One region of the Yersinia canariae genome, then DNA from elsewhere that is predicted to be linked to it. Evidence: predicted binding sites of a transcription regulator. Region 1 holds the regulator's gene; the other holds the start of a gene.

Region 1 (5,351 bases):
AGTGGCAACGGGCCATCGCCAGTTAAAGGCGCAATACCAACTTCAAAGGACACTGTTGCAGTACGCGGGGTGGCAAACAAAGGGCCAACAGCCAGATAACAGACTGTAGCCAGTACCAGACCGGCCCCGCGACCAATTGGGGTACTCAGGGCATCAATACCGCCGCCGACTCGAGCCAGCGCGATAACAGTAATGACCGGTAATCCAACAGCGGTAATCAAGAAGCCCAGCGCGGCCCACCAAACATGTTCACCCGATTGTAAACCAACCATCGGCGGGAAGATGATGTTGCCGGCGCCAACAAATAAGGCAAAGGTCATAAAACCTAATGCCATAATATCTTTAGACGATAAACGATGACTCATAGTGATGTGCGTTGCCTAGTTAAATGACCAAAAGAAAAAGTCCTAAGTTGTGGTCTTTCCGACGTGATCGAAACGATACAAAGCTCTGATAAACGCAAACTCCAGCGGTTAATAAGCAATCAATTTCGTCAGTATGCAGTGTTTTTGAAGTTATTTGCAGGTGGAATAGGCCAACAACGGCGGTAAGTAGACCGTTTATAGCGGAGAAAGGCAAGTCTGGATCATAAAAGCAGAGTCTTCATCCATACAATCTAATCAAACCAGTTAATCATGCCAGATTTAAAGAAATACACGCCATATGATTTGTATCATTTATATCCAACTGTTAACAATTTATGGTTGATAGCGCCGGATAAACTCAGTCAAATTTATAAGCGATATATTTAGCTAATTGAATAATTTTAGATGCAGAGACGGGCACTGAAAAGGGATATTTGAAGCAAGTTAATCAGCAAAACCTAGCGCTTTTCGCGTATGACTCAGCATCTCAGGAGGCAGGGGTAAATAGCCGTCATGAGTCACGCGTTTTTGCCCTTCTGGCGATAAAACGCGCTCAAGAAAGGCCGCAGTCAACGGCTCTAGCGGCTTGCCCGGTGCTTTATTGATATAAATATACAGATAGCGCGACAAGGGGTAGCGCCCATCTTTAACATTCTCCGGGGTCGGCATCACATAATCCTGACCATTTGCAGCCAGTGAGAGTGATTTAACGCCACTGTTTCGAAAGCCGATACTGGCATAACCAATACCATTTAATGAACCGGCAACAGCTTGCACAACGGAAGCAGATCCGGGCAGTTCATTGATATTATTATCGAAATCACCATCACACAGCACTCTCTGCTTGAAAAAACCATAAGTGCCAGAGGCTGAGTTTCGGCTATAGCGTTGCAGAGATCGCGCCGCCCAACCTCCCTTCAGCCCGAGTTCACCAAAGCGCTGGATGCGGTGAGGTTCTCCACAGCGGCGATTTTGCGAAAAAATAGCATCGAGCTGAGATAAAGTCATTTTGTTCAGTGGGTTATCCTGATGAACAAAAACGACCAATGCATCTACCGCAACAGGAACAGCAAGTGGCGGATAACCATAACGTTGAGTGAATGCGGTGATTTCAGCCGCTTTCATTGGCCGACTCATCGGCCCGAGTTGAGCCGCTCCTGCCGCCAATGCCGCCGGAGCGGTAGAGGAACCTGCTGCCTGTATTTGCAAATTAACGCCGGGGTAGTGTTGATTGAAATCATCAGCCCATAAAGACATCAAATTAGCTAAGGTGTCGGAGCCGACACTGGAAAGATTACCAGACAGAGTATGAGGCTTTAGCGCCTGAACCTCAGCGACAGGCGAAACAGCTACTGGTTGCGCTATAGCGCCGTAGCCCCACCCTAGCAGGGCATACAACAGCGCCAGTTTTCCCCATCTCATCAACTTGGTGTCCATGCAGTCTTAGGATTTGACTGCATTCTCGGTTAAAACCGTCGGAACAATCAACCGATTCGGTAGGGTAAAAATAAATCTCGTCCCCAAACCGATTTCACTCATGACATCCAAACGCGCATCGTGATGGCTCAATGCATGTTTCACAATTGCCAACCCCAACCCACTGCCACCCGTTTGCCTTGAACGGGCCTTATCCACCCGATAGAAGCGCTCTGTAAGGCGCGGCACATGCTCAGGGCCAATCCCCGGCCCATTGTCACTAACCTGAAATTGTGCGCCTTGTGCAGTGCGCTGCCAGCACACCTCAATCTTGGTGCCATCTGGAGTGTGATTAACCGCGTTATAAACCAGATTAGAAACAGCACTGCGCAGTTGATCTTCATTGCCAAAGACTTTCAACTGCTCGTTAATTCGGAAAGTAATCTCATGACGCCCATTGCTCAGCGCTTGTACCTCATGCTGTAACATTTTCAGCATCCGCGGAATGTCGACCTGCTCATTCATGTCCACATTAGGCGCTGCTTCAATTCGCGACAGCGTCAATAATTGTTTAACCAGCCCATCCATTCGCTTGGTCTGTTCCTGCATCGTCCCTAGTGCTTTATCCCGTAATGGCCCAACTAATTCCTGGTCGTGCATCATTTCCAGATACCCCTGCAAGACTGTCAGAGGAGTGCGCAGCTCATGACTAACGTTGGCAAAGAAATTACGCCGAGCCCCTTCTAGCTGGCGCATTTGGGTCACATCACGAGCCACCATTAGCAATTGGCCTTCAGAATAAGGCATCACGCGGAACTCAACGTAATAACCATTATTGAGTTGCAGGGTCAATGGACGAGAAAACTCTTGCTGTTGCAGATACTGACTGAATTCAGGATAACGCAGTAAGTTAAGAATATGCTGGCCATTATCTTCCGGCCAACGGAACCCCAGCAATTGCTGAGCCAAACCATTACACCAGAAAATATTGCCATCAATTGTCGTCATAATGACTGCATCAGGTAATGATTCGGCACCGCTACGGAACCGTTTGATAAGTAGCGCTAATTCACGACGCCGACGACGATTTCGCAGTTGCATCTGGTATAAGCCGTAAAATAAAGGCTCCCAACTCCAGCGCCCAGAAGGCGGAGTCATGCTGCGGTCTAACCACAGCCAATGAGATAATTTAAGTTGGTTGTAGAAATTCCAGACCAGTGCTGCGATAACTGAAACCAATAATAACCAAGGAAGGTACCCGATAAAGGCACCTAACAATAATGCGGGCAAACAAAAAAGGGCCAGCTCTAAAGCCAGCGTTTTCCATGATAAACGTTCTAACACAACGAATTCTCCGGCACTGAAAACTCAGTAGCGCGTTGAGAAACGGTATCCGGTTCCCCGGACAGTTTGCACCATTCTGTCATGGCCATCAATTTCAAGCGCCTTACGTAGCCGACGAATATGCACGTCAACAGTGCGATCTTCTACATAAACGTTAGTGCCCCAGACATAATTAAGCAACTGTTCACGGCTGTAAACTCGCTCAGGATGGGTCATAAAGAAGTGCAATAACTTAAATTCGGTCGGCCCCATATCCAGCGCTTGCTCATTGGCCATAACCCGATGTGAGGACGGGTCCAAACTCAATCCTTGCATTTCAATGACTTCTTCAACCGCCATTGGCGATATCCGGCGCATGACGGCTTTGATGCGCGCCACCAATTCTTTGGGTGAAAAAGGCTTGGTAATATAGTCATCCGCCCCGACTTCCAAACCGCGCACTCTGTCTTCTTCCTCGCCACGGGCGGTCAACATCATCACTGGGATATCGCGGGTCAGCGCTTCACGTTTCATGTGCTTAATAAACTGAATACCTGAGCCCCCAGGTAACATCCAGTCCAATAACACTAAATCGGGGAAAGGCTCCGACAAACGCGTGACTGCACTGTCATAATCCTCGGCTTCTAACGGTTGGTAGCCATTCTGTTCCAACACAAAGCACACCATCTCACGGATTGGTGCTTCATCTTCAACTACCAGTATGCGTCTTGCCATCATCAACCCTGCCAGTAAGTTAGTGGTCACTATTTGATTTCGGATGCCATTATGCGTCACTTTTGTGACATTTTTATGAAAAACATCGCGCTCTTGTAAGCAATAAGCATAGTGATAAATTTCATGATAATTGCAAAATGCAGTGCTCAAGTTTGCGAGGCGTCTCGGAGATTTCCCTCACACCCTGCTTTTAGCCGCGACATCCGGCGGGCAGCGTTTATAATCAGCGCCATTATCTTTGAAAGACAACCTGCCATAGCGGGAGATTTATGCGCATTATTCACACCTCTGACTGGCATTTAGGCCAGCATTTCTTTACCAAAAGTCGTGCGCCTGAACATCAGGCTTTTTTACACTGGCTTATTGAACAGATTGAAGAAAATCAGGTTGATGCGCTGATTGTTGCAGGGGATATTTTTGATACTGGCTCCCCACCCAGCTATGCCCGTGAGCTGTATAACCGTTTTGTGGTCGAACTCCAGGCAACAAATTGCCAGTTGATTGTTTTGGGGGGAAATCATGATTCAGTATCAACGCTGAATGAATCTCGGGGTTTGCTTTCTTATTTGAATACCACAGTCATTTCCTGCGCCAATAACAATCTGGATCAACAAGTTATTATACTGAAAGACCATCAGGGCCAGCCAGCGGCCTTGCTTTGTGCTATTCCTTTTTTGCGACCGCGCGACTTAGTTACCAGTCAGGCCGGTGAGTCCGGTGAGCAAAAACAACTGGCATTACAAGAAGCAATTGCCGCTCACTATCAGGCGCTCTATCAGCGAGCGCTAGAGCGGCGCACGGAACTGGGGCTGCCCTTGCCTATTATCGCCACTGGGCATTTGACCACAGTCGGGGTCACCACCACAGATTCGGTACGTGATATTTATATCGGCACACTGGATGCTTTCCCGGCACAAGCTTTCCCCCCAGCAGATTATATTGCTCTGGGTCATATCCATCGCGCTCAGCAAGTTGCGAAAACCGAGCATATCCGTTATAGCGGCTCACCAATCGCTTTAAGTTTTGATGAATTGAGCAGCGAGAAAAGTGTTTATCTGGTTGAATTTGCTCAGCAAGCTTTAACATCAGTGACCCCACTCTTCATCCCACAATTTCAACCAATGAAGTTAATCAAAGGCGATTTGGCGCAAATAGAGCAACAGTTAGCCGAATTTGCTAACCATCAGGGCTTACCGGTATGGCTAGATATAGAAGTCGCAACGCAAGACTATCTCACTGATATTCAAAGACGAATCCAGGCATTGGCCGCGGAACTTCCGGTGGAAGTGGTGCTATTGCGGCGCAGTAAAGAACAGCGCAATAACAGCATTGAACGCCAGGAAAAAGAAACACTCAATGAGCTGAGTGTTACAGATGTATTTGAGCGCAGACTGGCGCAGGAAGCGGATTTAGCCGAGCCACGCCAAGAGCGCATGCGCCAAATGTTCAATCAAGTGGTGGTGGACATCACACTAGGTAAAGATGCTGCAGAGGAGCAACCTGCATGAGAAT
Region 2 (5,351 bases), 1.3 Mb from region 1:
CATCTGGGATAGCAAACACTTTGACGCCAAGTTGCTGCATTTCGGCGATGATCCCGTCATGGCGCGGTTTGGCGAGTGTGATAACCGTTAAATCAGTCAGGGGTTTATTGAGCTTGATGGCAATATTGCGCAGATTGAGTTCCAGTGGCAGATTAAGGTCGATTGCCCCTTTTGCCCCAGGGCCAACCACCAGCTTTTCCATATACATATCAGGCGCATGCAAAAATGTGCCTTTATCTCCCACCGCCAATACCGCCAGCGCATTGGCCTGACCCATTGCGGTCATGCGGGTGCCTTCAATAGGGTCAACCGCGATATCAACAGCATCGCCCTGGCCAGTACCGACATGCTCACCGATAAACAGCATTGGGGCTTCATCGATTTCACCTTCACCGATGACAATCTGCCCATCAATATTGACCTGATTGAGCATAATACGCATGGCCCGTACAGCAGCGCCGTCGGCAGCATTTTTATCGCCCCGACCCAGCCACTTATAGCCCGCCAGCGCAGCAGCTTCAGTGACACGGGAAAACTCGATGGCTAATTCACGTTTCATGGTTAGACCTGTATCCCCGTCATACTTCAAGCTGCATCTGCGTTGGCTACGCTCAATCACGCCAGTCACTTACTTAATGTAAGCTCTTGGTGCTTCTCTCACTTGCCGCTTTCCTGCAACTCGAATTATTTAGGGTAATAGAAGATAGAAGAATGTAAGCAGGAATTCTATCATCTTTGTGAAGTGAAGCTGTAAGGGTGTCTTTTGGTGTGATGAGATTTTTCACAATAGAAAACGCGCCATCGGGGGATAATGGCGCGTTATAGAGAGCTTAAAACAGACTCGATTTTACCCGCAGACCGTTATTATTCGTGCTCTTCCCAAGCTTGGGCGCGGGCCACTGCTTTCTTCCAGCCTTTATAGCGGAAGTCGCGTTCGGTGGTTTCGATCCCTGGACGGAATTCGCGCTCAATGGTCGCTTTACTCTTCACTTCATCCAGATCACTCCAGAAGCCAGTTGCCAGACCCGCTAGGAATGCGGCACCCAACGCGGTGCTTTCACGTACTGCCGGGCGCTCAACGCGCGTGCCCAGAATGTCAGCTTGGAATTGCATCAGGAAGTTGTTCGCGACTGCACCGCCATCAACGCGCAGTGATTTCAGCCGTTCACCGGAATCTGCTTGCATAGCATCCAATACATCACGAGTTTGATAAGCAATAGACTCAAGTGTTGCACGGATAATATGGTTGCTGTTCACACCACGAGTCAGGCCAAAGATAGCGCCACGGGCATACGGGTCCCAATATGGGGCGCCCAAGCCGGTGAAGGCTGGCACCACATACACACCATTACTGTCTTTGACTTTAGTCGCGAAATATTCAGAGTCGAATGAGTCACTAATCAGTTTCAGCTCATCACGCAGCCATTGAATGGATGCGCCGCCAATAAATACTGCCCCTTCCAGTGCATAATTCACTTCGCCGCGTGGGCCGCAGGCGATAGTGGTCAACAGGCCATTTTTGGATTGAACCACTTCAGTCCCGGTGTTCATTAACAAGAAGCAGCCAGTACCGTAAGTATTCTTCGCCATCCCCGGCTGTACACACAGTTGACCAAACAGTGCTGCTTGTTGGTCACCGGCGATACCTGCGATTGGAATACGTGTACCGCCTTTACCACCAATGTTGGTCTGGCCATAAACTTCTGAGGATGGGCGAACTTCAGGCAACATGGCGCGCGGAATATTCAGCGCCTTCAGCATGCGCTCATCCCACTCTTTGGTGCGGATATTAAACATCATGGTGCGTGATGCGTTGGTGTAATCCGTTACGTGTACGCGGCCCTGAGTCATGTTCCACACAAGCCAGGTGTCCACAGTACCAAACAGTAGTTCGCCGCGCTCAGCACGCTCACGCGCGCCCTCTACGTTATCGAGGATCCATTTAACTTTGGTGCCAGAGAAGTAAGGGTCGACCACCAGCCCAGTATTGAAGCGGATGTATTCTTCCAGACCTTCTTTTTTCAGCTTTTCACAGATGTCTGCGGTGCGTCGACATTGCCAGACAATCGCGTTATACACCGGCTTACCCGTTGCTTTGTCCCAAACAATGGTTGTTTCACGTTGGTTGGTGATACCGATACCCGCAATTTCATCAGAACTGATACCTGCTTTGGCCAGCACTTCGACCAGAGTGGAGCTTTGGGTCGCCCATATTTCCATTGGGTCGTGCTCAACCCAACCTGCTTTCGGGTAAATTTGGGTGAATTCACGCTGAGAAACACTCACGATATTGGCATCGTGGTCCAGCACCACTGCTCTGGAACTGGTGGTTCCCTGATCAAGCGCGACAATATATTTCTTTGGAGTAGTATTTTCGGTTGTCATAGTTAGCCTACTTTTAAGTTGCCGTTTCTAAGTATCTATTATTTACGCTTTGCGTTCTGTGGTCGTCACCGTGGTTTCTTCATCATCAACGGCACACACATCGCAGGGTAAATGGCGACCAATCAGAGCGCGATAACCGAATGCACCCACTAATGCACCCACGATAGGCCCGAATATTGGTACCAGGAAGTAAGGAATGTCACGCCCGCCAGTGAAGGCGATTTCGCCCCAGCCTGCAAAATAAGCAAACAGTTTTGGACCAAAGTCACGTGCTGGGTTTAATGCGAACCCGGTCAATGGCCCCATTGAACCACCGATAACGGCGATCAGAATACCAATCAGGAGCGGGGCCAGTGGGCCGCGTGGAATACCATTACCATCATCAGTCAACGCTAAGATAAGGCACATCAAAATAGCGGTAATAACGGTTTCAACCAGGAAAGCTTGGAAAACAGAAATGTGAGGGTTTGGATAAGTAGAGAAAATGCCTGCCAGATTCAGACTCTCAACACTGCCGCGTGCTATCTGATGAGTCTGTTCAAAATCGATGAACAGGTTGTAGTAGAGGCCGAACACCAAGGCCGCTGCACAAAATGCACCTGCAATTTGCGCCAAAATGTAGGGAATAACTTTACGGCGATCGAAACAGGCAAATAACCACAAAGCAATGGTGACTGCCGGATTAAGATGAGCGCCTGAAATCGCTGCTGTGAGATAAATGGCCATAGCAACACCCAGGCCCCAAATAATACTAATTTCCCACTGCCCAAAACTGGCTCCTGCCAATTTTAATGCGGCGACACAGCCCACACCAAAAAAGATGAGTAGAGCGGTACCGAGAAACTCCGCGATACATTGGCCCTTCAAGGTCGAACTAGCGGTTTGGCTCATAGTAGATGTCCTAGAGACAGAGATTTATAGGGTATTTCTTATTTTTGCCCTTCGGACTGCGAAGGGAGTGATGTAAATTTATCGTTAACGAGCACAAACGAGAAATAGCGAAATCAAAATGTGTGTTGTGTGTCATAAAAATGAGCGATTTCGCGTTATCCACGGCTCTTAAGGGACTTTAAAAGTGTGATCAGACCAGTACTTTCTTCCTTAGTTGTTAAGGGGGTGTATAACTTTACACGATGGGTCATAGTGGTTTTTCAGTTTTTGCTGATGGTTCCTGACACGAAATTGCTACAGAGTGTGGTTTGTACCGGTATGGCGCTAGACAGGTGGGGACTGGCTACATACAATCGCCCTACAAGGTCATCACTTTACAAGACCATCGTTTTTATCAAACTGCGTTGCTTGTGCGCTCGGGCACCTAAAACATAGCGCTTGGTGCACTCGTTCGATGGATATAGCGCGATAAATCAGTATTCACAGCAGTTTCATTTCTCAGTGGTTGCTTTAGTTAATGCAGCAACTGAAGTTAAGAATGATGACTGCGACCAAGAGATGTACGCCTTGCTACCATAAGGGGACCGAAGAATGTCATTTGAAGTATTTGAGAAATTGGAAGTTAAAGTTCAGCAGGCGATTGATACCATCACTTTATTACAGATGGAAATTGAAGAGCTGAAAGAGAAAAATAACACCCTGTCCCAAGAAGTTCAGGAAGCTGCTGGTGGCCGTGAAGCGCTAGTGCGCGAAAATGAGCAACTGAAACAAGAACAGCATGTTTGGCAGGATCGTCTGCGGGCACTGTTGGGAAAGATGGAAGAGGTCTGAGTGCCAGTTGGCTTAAAACATCACTCATGCACAGTTAAAAGCCTCTAGTCACGTAGCCACTTTGAGTCTGAAGGGCAACAAAAAGGGCGATATCAATATCGCCCTATCTAATGAGAATTATCTATAAATCAGAGAGATATCACTCAATATCCAATGGTTCTTCTGACAAGATAATCCCGGTGTTGTCTGCGTACAAGTGGTCACCGGAGAAGAATGTCACCCCGCCAAAATTAACGCGGATATCACTCTCACCAATACCTTCATCTGCGGCACCGACAGGAATCGCGGCCATCGCCTGGATACCAATATCCAATTCGGCCAGTTCATCAACCTGACGGACAGCACCGTAAACCACAATGCCTTCCCACTCGTTTTTCAATGCCAAGTCAGCTAACTCAGCATTGATTAATGCGCGGCGCACTGAACCACCGCCATCGACGACTAAAACACGGCCAAGACCATTTTCTTCCAGTAGATCAAACAACAAGCCGTTATCTTCGAAACATTTTACAGTGGTTATCTTGCCACCAAATGAAGTACGTCCGCCAAAATTGGAGAACAGTGGTTCTACCACATTTACCTCTTCATGATAGATATCACAGAGATCGGAAGTATCATATTTCATAGGATTAACGTCTGGTTGCGGCTGGGATGTTAAGTATATCCCTTTCTGGCTACTGTTGGCAAAATCATCAATTGTTAAATCACTCCGGGCAGGTTCTATTGGCGCTGCCCGGGGAAATAAAAGGCTGAATTAACTGAGCACTAGGCCAATAGCGAACAGGATATTGGTCAGTAGAGCGGCTTTGACCATATGTTCGAGCATCGGGCGCATGCCCGCGGCTGTAGGTTCACGCAGTACAAATAAGGCGTGTTTGACCAGCAGGGGAACGGCCAGAATAAAAATCCAACCCGCCCAGCTATGCAGATTCAGCATGCTAAATAACGCCAGACAGAAGATAGCGGCGGCAATCAATAGAGCATGGTAATAACGCGCGACGACGGGGCCTAAACGCACTGCGAATGTGTTTTTGCCATTGGCTTTGTCATTTTCGATATCGCGCAAATTATTAATATTTAACACCGCGGTTGCCAGTAAACCACAGGCGGTCGCGGGTAGCATGACGACACTGTCAAAGTGCCCGGATTGAAGATAATAAGTCCCGGCGACACTCAGCCAGCCGAAGAAGACTAATACCGAAATATCACCTAACCCCATATAACCATAGGGTTTACTGCCGACA

What was found. Region 1 encodes PhoB, which activates phosphate uptake and scavenging genes when phosphate is short. Its sites were predicted from a motif close to CTGTCATAAAACTGNCNNAT; they were not measured.
Positions count from the first base shown of each region.
Region 2: F0T03_RS00490 (MIP/aquaporin family protein) is a predicted target of PhoB. The motif match lies at 3,406-3,425, and genes of this name have one in related genera.

Region 1 is NZ_CP043727.1:3,499,047-3,504,397, forward strand. It holds gene brnQ (branched-chain amino acid transport system II carrier protein) at 1-365, opposite strand, end outside; gene F0T03_RS16205 (PstS family phosphate ABC transporter substrate-binding protein) at 810-1,787, opposite strand; gene phoR (phosphate regulon sensor histidine kinase PhoR) at 1,809-3,125, opposite strand; gene phoB (phosphate response regulator transcription factor PhoB) at 3,150-3,839, opposite strand; gene sbcD (exonuclease subunit SbcD) at 4,109-5,347, shown strand; gene F0T03_RS16225 (AAA family ATPase) at 5,344-5,351, shown strand, end outside.
Region 2 is NZ_CP043727.1:102,934-108,284, forward strand. It holds gene glpX (class II fructose-bisphosphatase) at 1-559, opposite strand, end outside; gene glpK (glycerol kinase GlpK) at 865-2,385, opposite strand; gene F0T03_RS00490 (MIP/aquaporin family protein) at 2,428-3,276, opposite strand; gene zapB (septal ring assembly protein ZapB) at 3,868-4,107, shown strand; gene rraA (ribonuclease E activity regulator RraA) at 4,247-4,732, opposite strand; gene F0T03_RS00505 (1,4-dihydroxy-2-naphthoate polyprenyltransferase) at 4,862-5,351, opposite strand, start outside.